DNA from 2 places in the Mesorhizobium sp. M1182 genome. Region 2 is predicted to be linked to the other one. Evidence: predicted binding sites of a transcription regulator. Region 2 holds the regulator's gene; the other holds the start of a gene.
The links. The regulator PhoB, encoded in region 2, activates phosphate uptake and scavenging genes when phosphate is short. The targets are predictions, from matches to a motif close to TGTCATNNANCTGTCAT.
Positions count from the first base shown of each region.

Region 1 (5,726 bases), on a different contig from region 2:
AAAGCTTGCCAGCCTGTCGACGAGCATCGGCTTCGACGGCATCATCGGCGCCGCACATGACATCGTCGAGGGCAAGATCCGCGGCCGCGTGGTGGTGGATATGTGAACCCCCAAGGGATAAAAAAGAGAGCGACCGCTAAAATTCGAGCGATCAACCACAAGCTTCGATAAGCTCTGTCTGGCAGGAGTTCCGTATGATTGCGGAACCCGGCATCAGAGAGGCGGAACCAGCCGAACGGGCCGACGGGACGGCCCCCGCGGCGCCAGGACGGCAGCTTGTCGCCGCGCCACCGCTGGCGCCGGAACTGCCGGCCTCCAACCGCGAAGGCCTGCCCTTCCTGACGCTCGTCGCCATCGTCGTGCTGGCAGCCTTTTCGCATCTGACCGGGACGCCGATCTTCATCACCATCGGCCTTTTGGCGACAGCCATCGCCGGGCTCGCCATGCATCTGCGCAACAGGCGCACCGAGCGCCGCGCGGTGGCCCTGCTCGATGCCACGACCGCCCGCAGCCGCGCCGAAATAGAGACGCTGGCCGACCGCATGTGGGAGATGCAGGAGAGCGAGGAGCGCTTTCGCGGGCTGATCGATGCACTCGGCGATCTCGTCGTCCATCGTGACCGCGACGGCCACATTGTCTACGCCAACAAGGTTTTCGCCGACCTTGTCGAAACCGACCAGCGCGACCTTGCCGGCAAGACCCTGGCCGAACTAGGCATCGATGTCGGCATCGTCCCCGACGCCGCGTTTTCCGACCATGAATGCCTGAGTTCCACCGACGTCGCCATTCGCACGCCGGACGGCCCACGCTGGTTCTCTTGGATCGAGCTGTCGGTGCGCGACAAGGACAGCGGCGCCGTTTCGCATCGCGCCATCGCCCGCGACATCACCGCTCGCAAGCGCGCCGAATCCTCGCTGATCACCGCCCGCGAGCGGGCCGAATATGCGAGCCAGGCCAAATCGCGCTTCCTCGCCACCGTCAGCCACGAGATCCGCACGCCGATGAACGGCATCATGGGCATGGCCCGGCTTCTCGCCGACACCAGCCTTTCGCCCGAGCAGCGGACCTATGTCGGCGCCATCTCGACCTCGGCCAGCGCGCTGCTGGCGCTGATCGAGGACCTGCTCGACTACTCCAAGATCGAGGCCGGCCGCTTCGATCCCGAACCGCAGCCGATGTCGGTGCGCGAGATCGCCGACAATGTCATCGAGCTTTTGGCGGCGCGGGCTTTTGCCAAGGATATCGGCCTCGGCTGTCATGTCGAACCCGACGTGCCGCAGCTGATCACCGCCGACCCCGGCAGGGTCAGGCAGGTGCTGCTCAATCTCATCGGCAACGCCGTCAAGTTCACCGACAGCGGCGGCGTCCTGGCAAGCATCGCCCGCGTCCGCACCGAAACCACCGACCGCATCCGCTTCACCATCACCGACACCGGCCCCGGTCTACGCGAGGAGGACATGGAGCGCATATTCGAGGACTTCGAACAGGCTGACGGCACCTCGACCCGTGCGCATGGCGGTGCCGGCCTCGGTCTCGCCATTTCCAAGCGCCTGGTGACCGCCATGGGCGGCACTATCTCTGTGTCAAGCCGGCTTGGCCAGGGGTCCGAATTCGTCTTCGAGATTCCCGCTATTTCCGCCGTCGAGGCGCCGCAGATCCGCCAGGACGCGCTGTCGGGCCGGCATGCCGTGATCGTGTCGAAGAACCTGGTCGAGGCCGAAGCCCTCGCCCGCACCATTCGCGCCAATGGCGGCACGGTCGATCTGGCCACCGCCGCCGCCCAGGCCACCCCTTTCGCCGAGAGCTGCGACGTGCTGCTGATCGATGCTGCCATGGAGCAAAGCGACGGCAGGCTGCTCAGGCGCCTGCGCCAGAGCGGATTTGCCGATTGCGAGGCAGTGACGCTGATTGCACCGACCGACCGTGGCATGCTTGGCGAGTTCCGTGCCAATGGTTACGCCACCTTCCTTGCGAGGCCGGTGCGCGGCGAGACATTGCTGCGCGTGCTTTTGACCAGCCACGCGCCGGTCATCGCCGAGCCGCAACTGCAAAGGCGCGGCGCGCAGGCGGGGCACGCCATTGGCGCCCGCCAGCAGGGCCTGTCGGTGCTGATCGCCGAGGACAACGACATCAACGCCATGCTGGCCCGCGCCACGCTGCTGAAGGCCGGGCATCGCGTGAAAGTGGTCGGCAACGGCAAGGCCGCCGTCGAGGCGGTCATCAGCACCGGCCACAAGCACCGTTACGACGTGGTGCTGATGGACTTGCATATGCCTGTCATGGACGGCCTGGACGCCATCGCCGCCATCCGCCGCCATGAGGAGGAGACCGCGGTGCCGCCAGTGCCGATCATGGTGCTGTCGGCCGACAGCCAGGAAAAGACCCGCCACGCCGTGCTCGCTCACGGTGCCAGCGGCTTCGTCACCAAGCCGCTCGACCCCGATGCCCTGGTTCATGCGGTCGAAGGGCAAGCGGCCGCCTGAGGCACAACATAGACGGTTGATAGATTGCCCAGCCGACGAAGTATTGCCCGCAGAGCCGTATCACGGTACTGTCACAATCCTGTTGCACCTACACCGTATCCCCGTGCCAAGAGGGATGGCTCGAAGGAGAATCACTCGTGCATACAGTCATGCCGGAATGTGATGCTCGGCCGAACGCCAGCGGGCCTTTGCTCGTCGGCCGGAACGCCGATGCCGTCATAAAAGGCGCATCGCTCGGCCGCATCGGCAATCTCGAAGTGCGGCTCGCCCGCAACGAGGCCGAGATCGCTGCCGCGCAGGAAGTGCGCTACCGGGTGTTCTACGACGAGCTTGGTGCCAGGAAGGACCTGTTCCAGATGCAGGACCGCCGCGATGCCGATCGCTTCGATCCCCTCTGCGATCATCTGCTGGTCTTCGATACTTCGCTTTCCGGCCCCGAGCATCGCCGCATCGTCGGCACCTACCGCCTGCTGCGGCAGGAGATTGCCGCGGCCGCCGGCGGCTTCTATTCCGAAGGTGAATTCGAGCTGACCAAGCTCATCGCGCGGCATCCCGGCCAGCGCTTCCTCGAGCTCGGCCGCTCCTGCGTTCTGCCGGAATACCGCTCGAAGCGCACCATCGAGGCGCTGTGGCAAGGCATATGGGCCTACATCAACCATTACGGCATCGGCGTGATGACCGGCTGCGCGTCGTTCCACGGCACCGTGCCTGCGGCACATGCCGAGGCGCTGACCTATCTTGCCCACCACTGCCGGACGAATTCATCCTGGGACGTGCGCGCCGTCGCCGGGCGCTATTGTTCCATGGATCTGATGCCGATCGAGGCCGTCAACACCAAGGCGGCGATCGCGGCGATGCCGCCGCTGGTCAAGGGCTATCTGCGCGTCGGCGCGCGCATTGGCGACGGTTGTGTCATCGACCGTGAATTCTCGACGGTCGACGTGTTCGTGGTGATGCCGGTCAAGGAGATCGGTGCCCGCTACGTCAATTATTATGGTGGAGAAGCGCAGCGGTTTGCGGCCTGAATAGGGCAGTAGGGGAGTAGGCGGAGAGAAGGCAAGGGCCCGAGTAGGCAATTGCTCTACTTTACCCGACGTAGCGCTATTCCCTACTCCCGTACTGCCCTATTCCCCTACTCCCCTAACTTACGCATCTTTCTCAGCCTGCTCGTTGACCGGCCCCGGCTCCACCGGCGCTTCGCTTGCGACATGCTTGGGGCCGCCCTTGGCGACGCCGACCATGGCCGGCCGCAGCACACGCTCGCCGATCGAATAGCCGGGCTGCACGACCTGCACGACCGTGTTGGCCGGTACGTCGGGATTGGGCACCTCGAACATCGCCTGGTGGAAATTCGGATCGAATTTCTCGCCCTCGGGCTCAAGCTTCTTCACGCCGTGGCGTTCCAGCGCCGACAGCATGGCGCGCTCGGTGATCTCGACGCCGTCGATCAGCGCCTTGAAGCCGGCATCGCCCGACGCCTTGGCCTCCTCCGGGATGGCATCCAGCGCACGGCGCAGATTGTCTGACACCGAAAGCATGTCGCGGGCAAAATTGGCAACCGCATAGGCGCGCGCATCGTGGACGTCCCGCGCGGTACGGCGGCGCAAATTCTCCATGTCGGCCGCGACGCGCAGCGCGCGATCCTTCAGCTCTTCGTTTTCCTTCAGAAGCCGCACAAGCGCCTCATAGTCGCCGTCGACGCCACCTTCCCTTGGCTCCGCGGCAGCCTCGGTCTTCTCGGCTTCATCGGGCGCGCGTTCGTCTTTTGCCTGGTCGCTCATCGCCGTTTCCCGTCATTTTCGAATGGTGTGGATTTGCGCCCGATATCGAGGTTTAGCGGCCAAAAATCAAGGGGCAAGCGATACTGCAGCCGCTGTCGCTGCTTGATGGCGGACGGCGCAGACCTTTCGATTTTAATTCAAACTTTACCGTACCCGACGGCTTTGCTTGCCGGGACACTACAATGCGGGAACCATTCCTCCCTTGGAAGAGTTTCGAAGCCGACACAGGATTTTGGATGATGCCCCGCAGGAATGGCGAAAAACGCGACGGGCTCGCCGCCGATATCCGGCGCCAGCTCGGCACCGAGGCGACCAAGCGCTTTCTGCGCACCTTACCGGCCTTCCGCACGGAGTCCGATATTCCCGACCGTCTGAAGGAATTGCTCGACCGCCTGGACGGCGTCGAAGCCAAGGTGGTCGCAGGCGGGCGCCGTCGGTAGACACCGTCGCCAGCAACGCGACCTGCGATTGCGGCCGCAATTCCTCGCCATCGCGCGACATTTACCCGCAGTAACTTTGCGTGATCTCCGCCTTGCGGCAGCGCGCCGCTCCGCCTATGTTTCATGATGAACATGATTTCCCCCGAAGCTGTGGCAAACAGCAAGCGCGCCTGGTTGAAGATCCTGTCGCGCTATAAAAAGCCCGACAGGCGTCGCAGCGCCGTCGAACTCGCCATCACCCTCATCCCCTTCGCCACGCTGTGGGCACTGTCCTCGGCCGCTTATGCCTATGGCCATTGGTGGGGTCTGGTCCTCATCCTTCCGGCAGCCGGCTTTCTGGTGCGTATCTTCATGATCCAGCACGATTGCGGCCACGGCTCCTTCTTTGCCAACCGCTATGCCGACGACTGGATCGGCCGCGTGCTTGGCGTGTTGACGCTGACGCCCTACGATTGCTGGCGCCGCGCCCACGCAACCCATCACGCCAGCGCCGGCAATCTCGACGAGCGCGGCACCGGCGACATCAAGACACTGACGGTCGCTGAATATCGGCAACTGTCATGGCGGGGCCGGCTCGCCTATCGCCTCTATCGTCATCCGCTGGTGATGTTTGGCCTTGGCCCGATATGGATCTTCATTTTCGAGCAGAGACTGCCCTTGGGCATGATGCGGGGCGGTTTCACCCCCTGGGTGTCGTCGATGTCGACCAATCTCGCCATCGCGGTCATCGCCGCGCTGCTCATCTGGTTCGTTGGCCCCGGCGCGTTCCTGGTCGTGCATTTGCCGATCGTCATCCTCGCCGGATCGGCCGGCATCTGGCTGTTTTATGTCCAGCATCAGTTCGAGGAGACGGAGTGGACAAAGGACTCCGAGTGGGAATTCCAGCACGCTGCCCTGCACGGTTCGTCCTATTACGACCTGCCGCCGGTGCTGAACTGGATCACCGGCAATATCGGCGTCCACCACGTGCATCACCTCTCGGCCAAGGTGCCATGCTACCGGCTTCCGGAAGTGTTGAGGGA
Region 1 is NZ_JAMYMD010000002.1:387,351-393,076, forward strand. It holds gene acuI (acrylyl-CoA reductase (NADPH)) at 1-106, shown strand, start outside; gene NKH33_RS04445 (PAS domain-containing hybrid sensor histidine kinase/response regulator) at 195-2,483, shown strand; gene olsB (l-ornithine N(alpha)-acyltransferase) at 2,633-3,508, shown strand; gene grpE (nucleotide exchange factor GrpE) at 3,629-4,264, opposite strand; gene NKH33_RS04460 (hypothetical protein) at 4,501-4,704, shown strand; gene NKH33_RS04465 (fatty acid desaturase) at 4,831-5,726, shown strand, end outside.
Region 1: olsB (l-ornithine N(alpha)-acyltransferase) is a predicted target of PhoB. The motif match lies at 2,553-2,569, and genes of this name have one in related genera.

Region 2 (5,726 bases):
CTCGGCGGCATTCTTGCCGAGCTCGCGCGCATCCTTCCACACCGACACGGTCTGTGTGCCGAGCGCGATGCGGTTCAGCGCGGCGTGGTCGCCGTCCTGGCCCGAAACCGGAACCGATCCGGCCAGCCCTTGCGCTGTCAGCGCGGCGACGACGCCGCCGGCAGTGCCGTCATTGGCCGCGACCACGGCATCGACCTTGTTGTCGTTGGCGGTCAGGAACTGTTCCATGTTCTTCTGAGCGTTGGCCGGCAGCCAGCCGTCGGTATAGGCCTCGCCGACATTCTTGATCTTGCCGCTGTCTATTGCCGCCTTCAGCACCTCCATCGAACCGGCAAACAGGAAATCGGCATTCGGATCGGAACCCGAACCCTTGATGAAGACATAGTTGCCTTCCGGCTTCACCTTGAAGACTTCCCGGGCCTGCATGCGGCCGACTTCCTTGTTGTCGAAGGTCAGGTAAAAGACGTCCTTGTTCTCGATCAGCCGGTCGTAGCCGACAACCGGAATACCTTCGTCCAGCGCCTTTTGCACGGCCGGCCCGATGGCCGAGGCGTCCTGCGCCAGGATGATCAGTGCGTTGGCGCCCTGCGAGATCAGGCTCTCGACGTCGGTGAGCTGCTTGCCGGGGTTGGACTGTGCGTCGGCGGAAATATACTTGTCGCCTGCGGCCTCGATGGCCGCCTTCATTGCGGCCTCGTCGGTCTTCCAGCGCTCTTCCTGGAAGTTCGACCAGGAAACGCCGATGACCTTGTCTTTAGCCTGCGCCACCGACGCCAGCGCCAGCGTCATGGCGACACCCGCCAGAATGGCGGTCGTGAATTTCTTCATCATATCCTCCCTGCGCCGCGTACGGCGTGACCAATTGGCTCAAAGACCAGCTTAGAAGCTCTAATTTTTTCGAGCATCGAAAAAATACTGGCCCGATCTCCGGCTGCTGTCAACATCGATTCTGATGGATTTTGATGACTCTGCGAGTTTTTTCGAGCGTCGGAATAAACGATGACAGCGCCACCTGCATCTGACACTATTTGCCTCATCCGACACTATTTGTCGGACATTACCGACGGCTTCCGGTTCATGAGCGGCCGCGGCAACCGGGAGGAAAGCAAAACAATGTCGGTCGGAATCCGCCATGACGATTTGCGCCGGCGCAACCGGGCGATGGTGATCTCGGCGGTGCGCCGGGCCGGCCAGCCATCGCGTACTGAGATCGCAGCTACCACCGGCCTCAGTCATTCGACCATATCGGCGATTTCTTCCGACCTGATACGGGAAGGCATCCTCGCCGAGAGCAAGCCAAGTGAGCCCGTTTCGTTGAAACGCGGTCGTCCGCAAGTCGGCCTCGCCCTCAACCCGGAAGCGGCGGCGGTGCTGACCGTGGTGTTGTCGCTGAATTTCCTTTCGGCCGCCATTATCGACTATACGGGACAGGTGGTCGCCGAGGAACAGCGCCGGCTGGACACGCTGACTATGCCGCGCGACGAGCTGATCCGTGAATGCATGGCCATCGTCCGGCGCCGGCTGCAGGATCCAGATCTTGACGTCCGCAGTGTCGCCCGCATCGCCCTGGCGATTCAGGGCATTACCGACTCCCCTGCACGCGCCATGCTGTGGTCGCCGATCACGCCGCAGACCGACATCGCCTTTGCCGACATGCTGGAGGACGAATTCGGCATCCCGGCAACGGTGGAGAACGACTGCAACATGATGGCGGTGGCTTTGCGCTGGCGCAATCCGGATCGCTATCGCGACGACTTCATCGCCATCCTGCTTTCGCATGGCATCGGCATGGGGCTGGTGCTGAAGGGCGAACTGTTCACCGGGACGCATTCCTCGGGCGGCGAATTTGGCCACATGATCCATCGTCCGGGCGGCGCGCTCTGCCGTTGCGGGCGGCGCGGCTGCATCGAGGCGTATGCCGGGAACTACGCCATCTGGCGCAACGCCAGGCAGATGAGCGAAGACAGCGAACCGGTCGCCGACGTCAGCGACGCCGACATGCGCGCACTGGCGGCCCGGGCGCGCGAGAAAGATGGGCCGGAACGCGAGGCCTACCGCAAGGCCGGCGAAGCGCTGGGTTTCGGTCTCGGCTCGCTGTTCGCGCTGATCGATCCGGCACCGGTCGCGATGGTCGGCGCCAGTGCCGCCGCCTTCGATCTGATCGAGCCGGCCTTGCGGAAGGCAATCGCCCAGACCGCCGGCGGCCAGCATTCAGGCTCGATCTCCTTCGATACAGAGCCGAACGAATTGCCTCTGATCCGCGAAGGCTGCGCGATGCGGGCGTTAAGCTTCGTCGACCAGGAGATTTTCGCGCCGGGCGCGCAAATGAGGCCCAGCGTCAGAAAGAACGTAGCCTGACCAGGCGGGTCAATCTTCCCTGATCGCATAGCCGGCGCCGCGGATGGTGCGGATGACATCCGGCATCCGGCCGTTGTTGACGGCTTTGCGCAGCCGCCCGACATGCACGTCGACGGTGCGTTCGTCGATGTAGATTGTCTCCCCCCAGACATTATCGAGTAACTGGCTGCGCGAGAAGACACGGCCCGGATGCCGCATCATGAACTCGAGCAGCCGGAATTCGGTCGGCCCGAGCCTGATTTCGCTCTTCTTGCGATAGACCCTGTGCGATTCGCGATCGAGCACGATGTCGCCGACCTTCAGCACGCTGGACAGCACTTCCGGCTTGGCGCGCCGCAGCAGCGCCTTGACCCTGGCCATGAATTCCGGTGTCGAAAACGGCTTGACCAGATAGTCGTCGGCGCCGGTCGAAAGACCGCGCACCCGGTCGCTCTCCTCGCCGCGCGCGGTCAGCATGATGATCGGCAGCCGCTCGGTTTCGGGGCGCACCCGCAACCGACGACAGAGCTCGATGCCGGAAACCGCTGGTATCATCCAGTCGAGCACCAAAAGGTCGGGCACATTCTCCTGCAAACGGATCTCGGCTTCGTCGCCGCGTGTCACCACCTCGACCTGGTAGCCTTCGGATTCGAGATTGTAGCGGAGCAGCACACCCAACGGCTCCTCGTCCTCCACCACCATTATGCGTGGTGCGATCATCGGCTGGGCACCCCCATCATGTCACCGGTGCGGACATTGTCGTTTCGTCCTGCTTCGGACGATTGACCGGCAATTGCTCGCCGGTCAGCACATAATACGCATTTTCGGCGATGTTGGTGACATGGTCGCCGATCCGCTCCAGATTCTTGGCGCAGAACAGCAGGTGCGTGCAAGCGGTGATGTTGCGCGGATCTTCCATCATGTAGGTCAACAGCTCGCGGAACACGGACGTGTATTTAACGTCGATGCGCTCGTCGGCGGCACGAAGCTTGGCCAACGCGGCCGCATCGCCTGCAGCATATTCCTCGATGACACCCTGCACCTGGATGAGAACCAGCTGCGCCATCGCGTCGATGGAATGCGACAGGTCCCGCGGCGTGGCGCTGAGGCCGACCGCACTCACGCGCTTGGCGATATTCTTGGCAAGGTCGCCGATGCGTTCGAGGTCGCCCGCCATGCGGATCGCTCCGACCACATGGCGAAGATCGTGGGCCATCGGCTGGCGTTTGGCGATCAGGGTGATAGCGCGGTCGTCCAGTTCGCGTTGACGCGCATCCATGATGGCGTCGTCGGAAACGACGCGTTGCGCCAGCACGTTGTCGGAATTCAACAGCGCCTTGGTCGCCCCGCCGACCATCGAACCGGCGAGGTCGGCCATGTCGCGGATCAGCTTGCTGATCTGCTCGAGATCCTCGTCGAAAGAAGCGACTGTGTGTTCGCCCATGGTCCTGTCCTCATATGCATGATCGGAACGGCTCAGCCGAAGCGGCCAGTGATGTAGTCCTGCGTGCGCTTCTCGCGGGGCGACGTGAAGATCTTCTCGGTCCGGTCGAACTCGACCAGTTCACCCAGATACATGAAGGCCGTCTGGCGCGACACGCGCGCCGCCTGCTGCATGTTGTGGGTGACGATGACGATCGTGTAGTCGGCTTGCAATTCGTCGATCAGTTCCTCGATCTTGGCAGTCGACAGCGGGTCGAGGGCCGAAGCCGGTTCGTCGAGCAGAATGACTTCCGGCTTCACGGCCACGGTGCGGGCGATACAGAGCCGCTGCTGCTGGCCGCCGGATAGGCTCAAGCCGCTGGCGTTGAGCTTGTCCTTGACCTCGCTCCACAGCGCGGCGCGCTTCAACGCCTGTTCGACGCGGCCGTCCATCTCGGACTTGCCGAGGTTCTCGTAGAGCCTGACGCCGAAGGCGATGTTCTCGTAGATCGACATCGGGAACGGCGTCGGCTTCTGGAACACCATGCCGATCTTGGTCCTGAGGAGGTTGAGATCCTGCGACCGGTCGAGAATGTTCTTGCCGTCGAGCAGCACCTGGCCCTCGGCCGTCTGTTTTGGGTAGAGCTCATAGATGCGGTTGAACACACGCAGCAGCGTCGATTTCCCGCAGCCCGAAGGGCCGATGAAGGCCGTGACGCTGCGCTCGGGCAGCGACAGGCTGATGTCCTTCAGCGCCTTGCTCTGGCCGTAGTAGAAGTTGAGATTCTTGACCTCGATCTTCGTCTTCTCGGTGACCGTTTCGGTCATCGTCATGTCTGGGGACAACATCTGTGTCATCTGTCCTCTCTGCGTCCGGTAAGGCTGCGGGCGAGGATGCTCAAGCCCAGAACCGTCAGGGTGATTATGAGTGCGCCGGTCCACGCCAGTTGCTGCCATTCCTCGTAAGGGCTGAGAGCGAACTGGAAGATGGTCACCGGCAGGCTGGCCATCGGCGCGTTGATATTGCTGCTCCAGAACTGGTTGTTGAGCGCGGTGAAGAGCAGCGGCGCCGTCTCGCCGGAAATGCGTGCTATCGCCAGCAATATGCCGGTGACGATGCCGGACAATGCGGCGCGGTAGGCGACCGAACGGATCACCACCCAGCGTGGCGCGCCGATCGCGGCACCGGCTTCACGCAACGCGTTCGGCACCAGGTTGAGCATGTCTTCAGTGGTGCGCACGACCACCGGAATGACCAGGATGGCAAGCGCAACGGCGCCGGCAATGGCCGAGAAATGTCCCATTGGCCGCACCATCAGCTCATAGACAAACAAGCCTATGATGATCGACGGCGCCGACAACAGGATGTCGTTGATGAAGCGGACGACGGTGGTGATGCGCGAAAAGCGTCCATACTCGGCCATGTAGGTTCCCGCCAGCACGCCGATCGGCGTGCCGACGACAACGGCGATGATCGTCATCAGCAGGCTGCCCGTGATGGCATTGAGCAAGCCGCCGGCCTCGCCCGGTGGTGGCGTCATCTCGGTGAAGACCGCGAGCGAAAGCCCGGCTATGCCCTTATAGACCAACGCGCCGAGAATGAGCGCCAGCCAGGCAAGCCCGATGCCGGCGGCGACGACGCAAAGCGCCATCATCACCGAATTCCTGGCTTTGCGGCGGCTGTGGAGCGATGAGGATGTCGACATCGGTCAGGCTCCCGTACGGGCGTCGATCCGCATCAGCATATAGCGGGCGGCGGCGAGGATCAGGAAGGTGATGACGAAGAGGATCAGGCCGAGCGAAACCAGCGAGGAGGTGTAGAGGTCGCCGTCGGCCTCGGTGAATTCATTGGCGATGGTCGCCGAGATCGTCGTGCCCGGCGCGAACAGGGAGGCACTGATGCGATGTGCGTTGCCGATGACGAAAGTCACCGCCATGGTTTCGCCGAGTGCCCGGCCGAGGCCAAG
Region 2 is NZ_JAMYMD010000003.1:152,804-158,529, forward strand. It holds gene xylF (D-xylose ABC transporter substrate-binding protein) at 1-828, opposite strand, end outside; gene NKH33_RS05655 (ROK family protein) at 1,114-2,358, shown strand; gene phoB (phosphate regulon transcriptional regulator PhoB) at 2,368-3,057, opposite strand; gene phoU (phosphate signaling complex protein PhoU) at 3,074-3,781, opposite strand; gene pstB (phosphate ABC transporter ATP-binding protein PstB) at 3,814-4,617, opposite strand; gene pstA (phosphate ABC transporter permease PstA) at 4,614-5,465, opposite strand; gene pstC (phosphate ABC transporter permease subunit PstC) at 5,469-5,726, opposite strand, start outside.